DNA from 3 places in the Roseobacter litoralis Och 149 genome. Region 1 is predicted to be linked to each of the others. Evidence: riboswitches for the same ligand, from Rfam matches in the RefSeq annotation. Region 1 holds a riboswitch; each other region holds the start of a gene.
The links. Region 1 has a riboswitch for thiamine pyrophosphate ahead of thiM (hydroxyethylthiazole kinase). Riboswitches for the same ligand answer to the same signal wherever they lie in the genome.

Region 1 (3,274 bases):
CGGCCGCGTCGATTACGCCGGTCTGGATGGCGTTATAGACTTCGCTATAGGCGATGACCGAGGGGGCCGCCTTGATGGCTTCGAAGATACGGGTCTGGATCGGTGCTCCCATGACGCGCATTGGCAGCCCTTGGAGTTCTTCCATCGTGGTCACGGGCTTGTTCACGATCAGGTTGCGCGTGCCACCGCCCGCGTAGCCGATCAGCCGCACATCCGCCTGCTGCAGAACGTCCGCGGCGAGCGGAGCAAGAGCATCCTGTTCCATTACGGCATTCCAGTGATCCAGATCACGAAACAGGAACGGCATGTCCATCAAGGGCGCTTTCTGCGAGAAAGTCGACATATGCGATGGGCTGACAATGGCGTAATCCACCGCGATGCCCTGGCTCATGTTTTCAAAATAATCCTTCTCCAGCCCAAGCTCTGAATTCAGATGCAGATCAAAGATGAGCGAGCCACCGGAACATTCGCCCGCGACGCGCTCAAACTCCCGCAATGCTTTGGTAAAGGCGTGAGATTCGTCGAACTGCACAGCGCCCACAAGTTCGGTCGCCGACGTCGTCGTGGCCCCCGATGCCAATGCAATGCATGTTGCTACAGCCAAGTATTTCATACAATCCTCCCAGTTTTCTGGCGGCTACTAGACGGCCACCCGGAGACTACAGTATGGTTTGAGTCTGACCGTATACGCAACAACTGTTTATTTACCAAAGTCCTTTGCAGCCGAAAGTAATCTGGACCTGCGAGGGTCTGTCAGGAGTCCCTTCATGTCGGAACATGCTTTGAGAATACCCGAGTTCAAAGGCAAACGCATTCTGATCACTGGCGCATCAACCGGCATCGGAGCGGCGCTGGCAGAGGCATTTGCATCACAGGGGGCACATGTCGGTGTGCATTACAATTCAAGCAGTGAAGCTGCGGAAACAGTGGCGCGCAACATAGAGGCTAAAGGCGGCAAAGCGCATCTGATCCGAGCGGATGCGTCAGACAGTGCGGCGATGGGCGCTGCGGTTGAAGCCGCCTCAGCGGCACTCGGCGGCCTTGACGGGCTCATCAACAATGCCGGTGGGATGGTCAGGCGGGTTGCCTACGCCGAAGTGACCGACACAGATTACGACGACATCATGGATTTAAACGCCCGTTCAATCCTTGTGGCCTCCAAGGCTGCCTTCCCCCATCTAAAGGTGAGCGGCGGTTTCGTCATACATACATCCTCGATTGCAGCCAGAAACGGCGCGAGCAACGGTGCCGGGCTTTATGGCTCGTCAAAGGCATTCGTTTCAAACGTCACCCGGGGTATGGCCAAAGAATGGATCGCCCATGGTATCCGGGTGAACGCGGTCGCGCCCGGTGTGATTGATACGCCATTTCATGAACGCTACTCGACCGCAGCGCAGATGGACGCGATGCTGGCAACCATTCCGCAAGGGCGTTTGGGAAGCGCTAAGGACTGCGTCGGCGCATACCTCTTTCTGGCGTCAAATCGTCTGGCGGGATATATCATTGGCCAGACGATCGAAGTGAACGGCGGACAGCTTATGCCTTAACCCGCAGCGCAAAACCGCATGGGTGATGGATGCCGCTGCGTATGACGCGTTGAATCAGTTTGACGACCCGACCGAAAAAAATTAGCCGTTTATGCACCAGGGGCGCTGAAAAGCTGAGACGTACCCTTCGAACCTGAACCAGATAGTGCTGGCGGAGGGAGGTTGTATGTCTACTTGTGCTGCATACATCGCACCTCTTTTTGCTTGCAAAAAGAGGAAACACAATGGCCCCACATGACCTGCTGACTGCGCTGCGCGACCAGAATCCTTTGGTGCACTGCATAACGAACTACGTGGCGATGAATGTCGCGGCAAACGTCGTTTTGGCAGCGGGTGCATCACCCGCCATGGTCCATGCGCCCGAGGAAATCGCCGAATTTACACCTGTTTGCGGCGCATTGACGATCAATATCGGAACACTGTCAGCGCCTTGGCAGGCCAGTATGGTGGCGGCGGCAACGGCGGCCAATGCGCAGAATATCCCGTGGGTTCTGGATCCCGTTGCGCACTTCATCTCCGATTATCGCAAACGTGCAGCGCAGCTTCTGCTCGCACAACGCCCTACGATCCTGCGCGGCAACGCATCTGAAATTCTGGCACTGGCCGGGGAAGCAGGGGCTGGGAAAGGGGCCGACAGTGGGGACAGCGTAGAGGCCGCTCAGGGGGCTGCCAAATCGCTTGCGACCCAGTTTGGGTCGGTCGTCGCGATCACCGGCCCCGTTGATTATCTGACCGATGGCACCCGCGAGGCGCAGGTTTCGGGCGGCTCGCCCCTGATGCCGCAGATTACCGCTCTGGGCTGTTCTCAGACCGCATTGATGGGCGCATATGCAGCCACAGGCCCGGCTTTCGACGCGGCGCTCGCCGCCCTTGCGCATTTCAAAGTCGCAGGCAGTGCCGCTGCAAAGCGCGCCGAGGGGCCGGGCAGCTTTCAGGTCCATTTCCTTGATGCACTTGCCAACACACAGCCCGCTGATTTGGCACAGGTCATCGGATGACGGGCCAGTTGAAAGATCACTTGCGGCTCTATCTGGTGACCGACCCACAGCTTTGTGCGCAAACGGGCATCGTGGAGACCGTGCGCCGTGCGGTGGCGGGTGGGGTGACGATGGTGCAACTGCGTGCCAAACACGCCACCACCGCGCAGCGCATTGACCTCGCGATGGCGCTCAAGGCCGCCTTGCAGGGCACCGGTGTGCCGCTCGTCATCAATGATGATGTCACTGCTGCAGTCGCCGCGGATGCAGATGGCGCGCATATCGGTCAGGGCGATATTGCGCCGGACAAAGCCCGCGCGATGCTCGGCCCCGACAGAATTCTGGGGCTGTCGTGCGAAACGCCGCAGACCGTGCGCGACGCGGACCCGGCCTATGTGGATTACCTTGGGCTCGGCCCTGTTTTTGGCACGGATACGAAAACCGACCACGCGCAGCCCACGGGTTTTGACGGACTGGCCGATCTGATCGCGCTGTCGTCTTTGCCGAATGTTGCGATTGGCGGCCTCAAGCCCGACCATATAGATGGTGTGCTTGCCAGCGGAGCGGATGGCATGGCCGTCGTTTCAGCCATCTGCGGTCAGGCCGACCCAAAGGCGGCGGCACGCGCATTTCACTCCTTCAAACCGGAGCACAAAACATGATCCCAAACGTCCTGAGTATCGCAGGTTCTGACCCCTCCGGAGGCGCGGGGGTTCAGGCCGACATCAAGGCAATTTCAGCCAATGGTGC
Region 2 (3,274 bases), 1.3 Mb from region 1:
CCAGTGTCAGAGCAACCGCAAAGCTCGTCAGACAAATCACAAAGATCAAGGCGGCCGCACCGGGCAGAATACGGATCAGCAGCGGCACCTCAATGGTGCGAAAGATAACCCATGGCGACAGGTTCAGTTGCGCGGCAAGGCGAAACCGCTCTGCCGGGATGCTCTGCCAGCCTTGCAGCAACAGGCGTGTGGCCAAGGGCAGGTTGAAGAACACATGGGCCAATACCACACCGTGTAAGCCATAGATCGACACCGGCGGCAAACCCAAGGTGCCAAAGGCGGCATTGACCCACCCATTGCGACCAAATACGGCCAGCAGACCCAGAACCGCGACGATGACCGGCAGGATAAAAGGCGCACCCAGCAAGGTGATCAGCATCTGACGTCCCGGCAGGTCACGCCGCGCCAGCGCACGGGCCAGCGGAATGGCCAGCACCACGGATATCGACGCGGACAGGACGGACTGCACAACAGTAAAGCGGATGGCTTGCCATTCCGCAGCCCCAAAGCCCGCGCTGGCCTCGGCCCGCAAACCGATGCCAAGAAACGCCAACAGGACCGCCGCGACCACCAAGGTGCCCGCAACGATCCCCGCACGTCCGCTTATTGGCTGAGCGCTGCGCGCCATGTCTCAATGGCTTCTGCCTGAAGCGCGGTTGCATCGGCTTCGGAGTAAAACAGCACCTTGTCCGGCAGCGGCAATTGCGCCCAGCCTTCGGGCCATTGATCCTGCGGCAACGCAGATGGCAACGACCAGTTGGCCGCGGGGATCGAGGATTGAAAGCTCTGGCTCATCACATAGGCCATGAAGGCATCGGCCAGTTCAGGCTGATCCGTCGCTGCGATCTTGCCGACGGTTTCGACCATAAAATAGTGGCCCTCGGGGAAAATCGCGGCCTGTCTGGTGAAATCATCCTCGGCAAACATGTGGTAGGCGGGTGAGGTGGTATAACTCAGTACCATGTCTGCTTCGCCATCGGTAAACATGCCGTAGCTGGCCGACCAGTCCTTGGTCACGGTCAGGATGTTCGGCGCGAGCTTTTCCCAGGCCGCGCCTGCGTCATCGCCAAAGACAGATTGCACCCAAAGCACCAGCGCCAGACCCGACAAAGACGTGCGCGGGTCCTGAATGACGATTTTTACATCATCGGGCATGTCCAGCATGGCCTCGAAACTCGCGGGCGGGTTGGCAACTGTCGCTGTATTGTAAACGAAGGCCGCATGCCCGTAGTTGAATGGCAAGAAGGTGTCATCCGTCCAGTCAACCGGCAGTGTCAGCGCCCCGTTGTCTTGCCCGTGCGGTGCAAACAAGCCGGTCGCACGTGCTTTGGATGTGACATCCGACGTCAGACCCATCACGACATCAGCCTTGGTTCGCGCGCCTTCCAACAGCAAACGCGGCACAAGATCACCGGTCGAAAACTGCAGATCGCACCCGCAAATCTCTTCAAACCCGGTTTCGATCATCGGGCCGGGCCCCCATTCGGAGGTAAAGTAATCGCCCGCGTAGACGGTAAGCACGGGCGTTTCAGCCGCAGCCTGCGAGGCCAACACGATGCCAGCAGTTATCAGAGTTCTTCGCATGATCTATCCTTTTCAAATGCGTCGAACGGCGAAAGAGGATGATATGCTCAACCTTCCCTCCGCCGGTTCTAACCGGTTCAGGTTCTACGGGTCCGCGCGCGTGCGCATCTCAGCCGGATTGGCCCCCCGAGGTAAGCAGGGACGTATTACGCGCGGCGGGGCTTGGCAAGCGATAAGGGCTTGAGGCGCTCGGTCTGCGCGGCTAAGCACCTGTGCTAAAGGAGCACCGCCGATGTCGATGAATTCATTTGGCCATCTTTTCCGTGTCACCACGTGGGGTGAAAGCCATGGCCCCGCCCTTGGCGCCACTGTGGATGGCTGCCCGCCCGGTGTCGCAATTGACGCGGGCAAAATTCAGCACTGGCTGGACAAACGCAAACCCGGGCAGAACAAATACACCACGCAAAGGCGCGAGGCGGATGAGGTCAAAATCCTCTCCGGCACCTTCGAAGGGGTGACGACCGGCACGCCGGTTCAACTGATGATCGAGAACACGGATCAACGCTCCAAAGATTACGGCGATATCAAGGATAAATTCCGCCCCGGCCATGCGGATATCACCTATTTCCAGAAATACGGCGTGCGTGATTATCGTGGTGGCGGCAGGTCCTCGGCGCGCGAAACAGCAGCGCGTGTAGCCGCCGGTGGGCTGGCGCGCGAGGCGATCAATGCCATCGCACCGGGGATCGACATCAAAGGTTACATGACGCGTATGGGCGCGCATGAAATCGACCGCTCCCGGTTCGACTGGGATCAGATCGACGCCAACCCCTTCTGGACGCCCGATGCGCAGGCGGCGGATGAGTGGGCAAACTACCTAGATGGGCTGCGCAAGTCGGGCAGTTCCGTAGGCGCGGTGATCGAAGTCGTCGCGCGTGGGGTCCCCGCAGGTCTGGGTGCGCCGATCTATGCCAAGCTGGACACGGATCTGGCCGCCGCGATGATGAGCATCAACGCCGTCAAAGGTGTCGAGATTGGCGAGGGTATGTCCGCCGCCATGCTGACCGGTGAATTGAACGCCGATGAAATTTCGATGGGACCGGATGGCCCAGAGTATTCATCGAACCATTCCGGCGGGATTCTGGGCGGTATCAGCACCGGGCAGGATGTTGTGGTGCGTTTTGCCGTCAAACCGACCTCAAGCATCCTGACCACGCGCAAGACGATCACCAAAAGCGGCGAAGACACCGAGATCATCACCAAGGGCCGCCATGATCCTTGTGTCGGCATTCGCGCCGTTCCCGTTGGTGAGGCAATGATGGCCTGCGTTTTGCTCGACCATCTGCTGCTCCACCGGGGGCAGGTTGGCGAAAATCAGGGTCATATCGGGTAGCAGCCATGCATTCAGCGCCGTGCCCGCGCGCTTGATCTTTGCAAGACGGGCGCGCACAGAAGGCTTATGGCAACCGATCTGACCCAAAACAAACCCGGCCGCGCAATCGCCCTGAAGCTCTGCGCGGTCTTTCTGTTTATGGTCATGGCGGCGCTGATCAAATCCGTATCACCCCATGTGCCACCCGGTCAGGCCGTGTTTTTCCGCTCCTTCTTTGCGCTGCCGGTGCTGGTGCTTTGGTTGTGGCAACGAGGTCAGTTGCGGCAGGGGCTGGTGCCGTCCAATCTGATGGGGCACGTCTGGCGCGGTATTTTTGGCACATCGGCGATGGGGCTGACCTTTGCCGGGCTTGGTCTG
Region 3 (3,274 bases), 1.4 Mb from region 1:
CAAACCTCCGGTATCTTGCCCTTTAGCAACAGGTCCGAGGTCATCTGCGCCACTGCAGGTGCAAGCAGAAAACCGTGCCGAAACAGACCATTTACATAAATCACATCACCAATCCGCCGGATGCGCGGTTGGTTGTCTGGAAAGGCAGGGCGCGCATCAACGCCAATTTCCAACAGCTCTGCCTCACCAAAAGCGGGGTGCAGGGCGTAGGCCGCATTCATCAATTCCATAACAGACCGCAGCGTCGCGCGCCCGCGTTCGCCGGTTTCGATCTGGGTCGCGCCCAACATGAAGACACTGTCGCCACGCGGCACGATATACAGCGGGAATCGCGGATGAAGCAGTCGGACGGGGCGCGACAGCGTCGCGTCGGGGCAGCGGACCACAAGCATCTCGCCCTTCACGCCGCGCAAATCTGTGAGGGTATCGCGCGCAGCAAGCCCGCGGCAGTCAATCACCTGACCTTTGATGTTACCGCCAAACCCCACGCCTCTTTGCTCCAACCGCGCATGCAGCGCGGTCAGTGTCGCGCGAGGGTCAAGATGTCCCTCATCTGCCAAGAATAGCGCCTTGGAATAGCGTTCGGCCAAAAGCGGCTCGCACTCAGCGATCTGCGTTTTTGACAGCGATGTCGCGGTCGGCGCGCGGCGCGCAAAAGTTGCCAGATCGCTTTGATCGCGATTAAGTGCGACAACGAGCGTGCCCTCGTGATGTACAATCCCGCCTTGGCTTTCCCACCACCTTGCAGCTTTGCGGCCTTGGCGCACGATCTCGGGCTCTGCGCTCACGCCTTCGCAATCGGGCGCCAGCATGCCGCCCGCCCACCAAGAACAGGCATGATCGCCCGGCGCGCCTTTGGGATCAATGAGCGTGACCTGCGCGCCGCGTGACGACAATTCTGCCGCCACTGCCAACCCGCAAACGCCGCCGCCCAGAATGGTGAATGGGCCGCTCACTTCCAAAACGCATGAAAGTGATGAACGGGCCCATGACCCCGCCCGACGTGCAATTCATCGGCACGCAAAATCGCTTGATGTAGCCAGGTGTGCGCACGCGATACCGCATCACTCAACGCCATACCCTGCGCCAGGCCCGCAGCGATTGCAGAGGAATAGGAACATCCCGTGCCGTGGGTGTTGCGGGTATTCACTCGTGGGGCCGAGAAGGCTTGCGTTCCCGTTTGCCAGACAAGATGATCGGTGCAGGTCTCTGCGTCGGCATGTCCGCCTTTCATCAAAACTGCACCGACGCCAAGTTCGAGAAGGGCGGACGCCTGCGACTGCGTGCTGCCCTCGCCGACCAGTTTCGCTGCTTCAGGTAGGTTGGGTGTAAGCAGGGTCGCGCGTCCGAAAAGTGAAGATTTCAACGCATTTATCGCGCTATCGGCCAGCAGAGTATCGCCTGATTTAGCAACCATCACGGGATCAAGCACAACTGGCCCATCATAGCCCGCCAGCGCATCCGCCACCGTTGCAATCAGCGACGGTGTGCCCAGCATTCCGATCTTGACCACGTCAATATCGATATCATCCAGAACGGCTTTTATCTGCGCAGCAACGACCTCATCCGGGATCGGATGAATGGCTGTGACAGCATTGGTGTTCTGTGCGGTAACCGCCGTCACAACAGAAGCAGCATAAACACCCATTGCGGAAAAAGCCTTGAGATCGGCCTGAATACCAGCCCCACCACCAGAGTCGGAGCCAGCAATCGTTAACGCCTTTGCTACCACGTCGTAGCCCCTCGGTTTAAGAGTCAGGAAGCTAAAGGGCGCAGGACATCACGGATGCGAGTTCCGCGAGCTGTTCCCTCCGCCGGTCCTAACCGGTTCAGGTTCAATGGGTTCGCAGCTTGTGCATCTCAGCCCGGTTAAGGGCACCCCAACAGATATAGATCTACGTGTAAGTTGATCGCGCAGAAGCGTCAAATGGTTAAAAGGATCTCAGGAGAATTGTTCTGAATGTCTACGAAATTGATCTTCGAAAGAGAAAAAGGGCCGCGACCATCTATGTTCTGTCACGCGACACCAAACGGTTTCCTAAAGCTGACACGGATGACTGCTTTTTGCACCGCCTCGCAACGCAGATCTTTTCGTGCATGCAGAATTTTTTACGCTGCAAACACACCCAGTACAATTCTAGCATGTCGGCTGCGAGCTCAAACCTGTCGTCGGCACCTTCGCAGCATCGACGATACGCAATGATGAAGGGCCTTTGAGAACGGCCCCAACCAGCCGTTCATCGCGAGAACCGTTGCCGTATTGCAGCTTCCCCGGAGCGGCGTTGATCGATTGCGCAGCATTTCCAACATTAACGTGCACTCATCGCACAAAACGAACTCTCGCAAGCGTAGCTTTAATTACCGCCATGCGACCTCACTTGCTCCGGGTTCGGCGCATTTATACCTGTCAATCGCCGCTACCTCGGCGCTTCGCAACGTCCGTGAGACCCCGAGCCAGCAGGTCGAATACGATCCGGATACGGCGGCTGGTCTGTAACTCCCGATGGGTAACCAGCCAGATTGGAAACTCAAGCGAGGGGAAATCCGACAAGACCTTTTCTAAGCCCGGTTCAGCCTCACCTAACGTTTCGGGCTGCATCGAGACGCCATAGCCCGCTTTTACCAATTCCCATGCGACGACACCGCTCTCGCTCGACATCACAAAGCTCTCTGCGCGAACGGGCACGCCCATGTTATGCAGCGGGGCCATCAAGCGCTCAGGATCAGCATTTCCGACGAAATCGAGGGTCGCCACATCACGCGGCGTATGCGGGCGACCTGCGCGATCAAGATAGTCAGTCGCGGCATAGAGATTGGCGCGAAAGTCGCCCAAATGCCGTGCAATCAGGTCCGGCTGATCTGGGCGGACGTGGCGTATCGCGATGTCCGCCTCGCGCTGTGTCAAATTCTGCATCTCGCTTGATGCATGGATGCGGACGCGGATGCCGGACGCCGTCTGTCGCAACGGCTTGAGTACGCCGGGCAGGATTGCTGCGGACAAGAGGTCTGTGCCCGTTACAGTAACTTCACCCGAGACTTCCTGTGATTTACCGTCGGCCACCATCGAGATGAGCGTCGCAGCCTCACCCATGGTACGCGTGTGATCAATCAGGTCGCGCCCTGCTTCCGTCAAGGTAAGACCACGGACGCTGCGCTCCACCAGCGTCACGCCAAGTGCCTCCTCCAACGCACCGATCTGCCGTCCTATCGTCGGCTGCGTTGTCTTCAACACGCGCGCCGCGCCGCTGAACGAGCCCTCCTCAGCTGTCGCGAG

Region 2: it holds a riboswitch for thiamine pyrophosphate, as region 1 does, so the genes downstream of both, RLO149_RS19630 (thiamine ABC transporter substrate-binding protein) here and thiM (hydroxyethylthiazole kinase) in region 1, are expected to answer to the same signal.
Region 3: it holds a riboswitch for thiamine pyrophosphate, as region 1 does, so the genes downstream of both, thiD (bifunctional hydroxymethylpyrimidine kinase/phosphomethylpyrimidine kinase) here and thiM (hydroxyethylthiazole kinase) in region 1, are expected to answer to the same signal.

What each region holds. Positions count from the first base shown of each region.
Region 1 covers NC_015730.1:919,074-922,347, reverse strand. The annotation lists gene RLO149_RS04205 (TRAP transporter substrate-binding protein) at 1-613, opposite strand, end outside; gene RLO149_RS04200 (SDR family NAD(P)-dependent oxidoreductase) at 768-1,547, shown strand; TPP riboswitch at 1,636-1,725, shown strand; gene thiM (hydroxyethylthiazole kinase) at 1,772-2,545, shown strand; gene thiE (thiamine phosphate synthase) at 2,542-3,186, shown strand; gene thiD (bifunctional hydroxymethylpyrimidine kinase/phosphomethylpyrimidine kinase) at 3,183-3,274, shown strand, end outside.
Region 2 covers NC_015730.1:4,093,841-4,097,114, forward strand. The annotation lists gene RLO149_RS19625 (thiamine/thiamine pyrophosphate ABC transporter permease ThiP) at 1-628, opposite strand, end outside; gene RLO149_RS19630 (thiamine ABC transporter substrate-binding protein) at 604-1,584, opposite strand; TPP riboswitch at 1,622-1,723, opposite strand; gene aroC (chorismate synthase) at 1,817-2,917, shown strand; gene RLO149_RS19645 (DMT family transporter) at 2,984-3,274, shown strand, end outside.
Region 3 covers NC_015730.1:4,021,910-4,025,183, forward strand. The annotation lists gene RLO149_RS19250 (FAD-dependent oxidoreductase) at 1-956, opposite strand, end outside; gene thiD (bifunctional hydroxymethylpyrimidine kinase/phosphomethylpyrimidine kinase) at 953-1,732, opposite strand; TPP riboswitch at 1,790-1,893, opposite strand; gene RLO149_RS19260 (LysR family transcriptional regulator) at 2,408-3,274, opposite strand, start outside.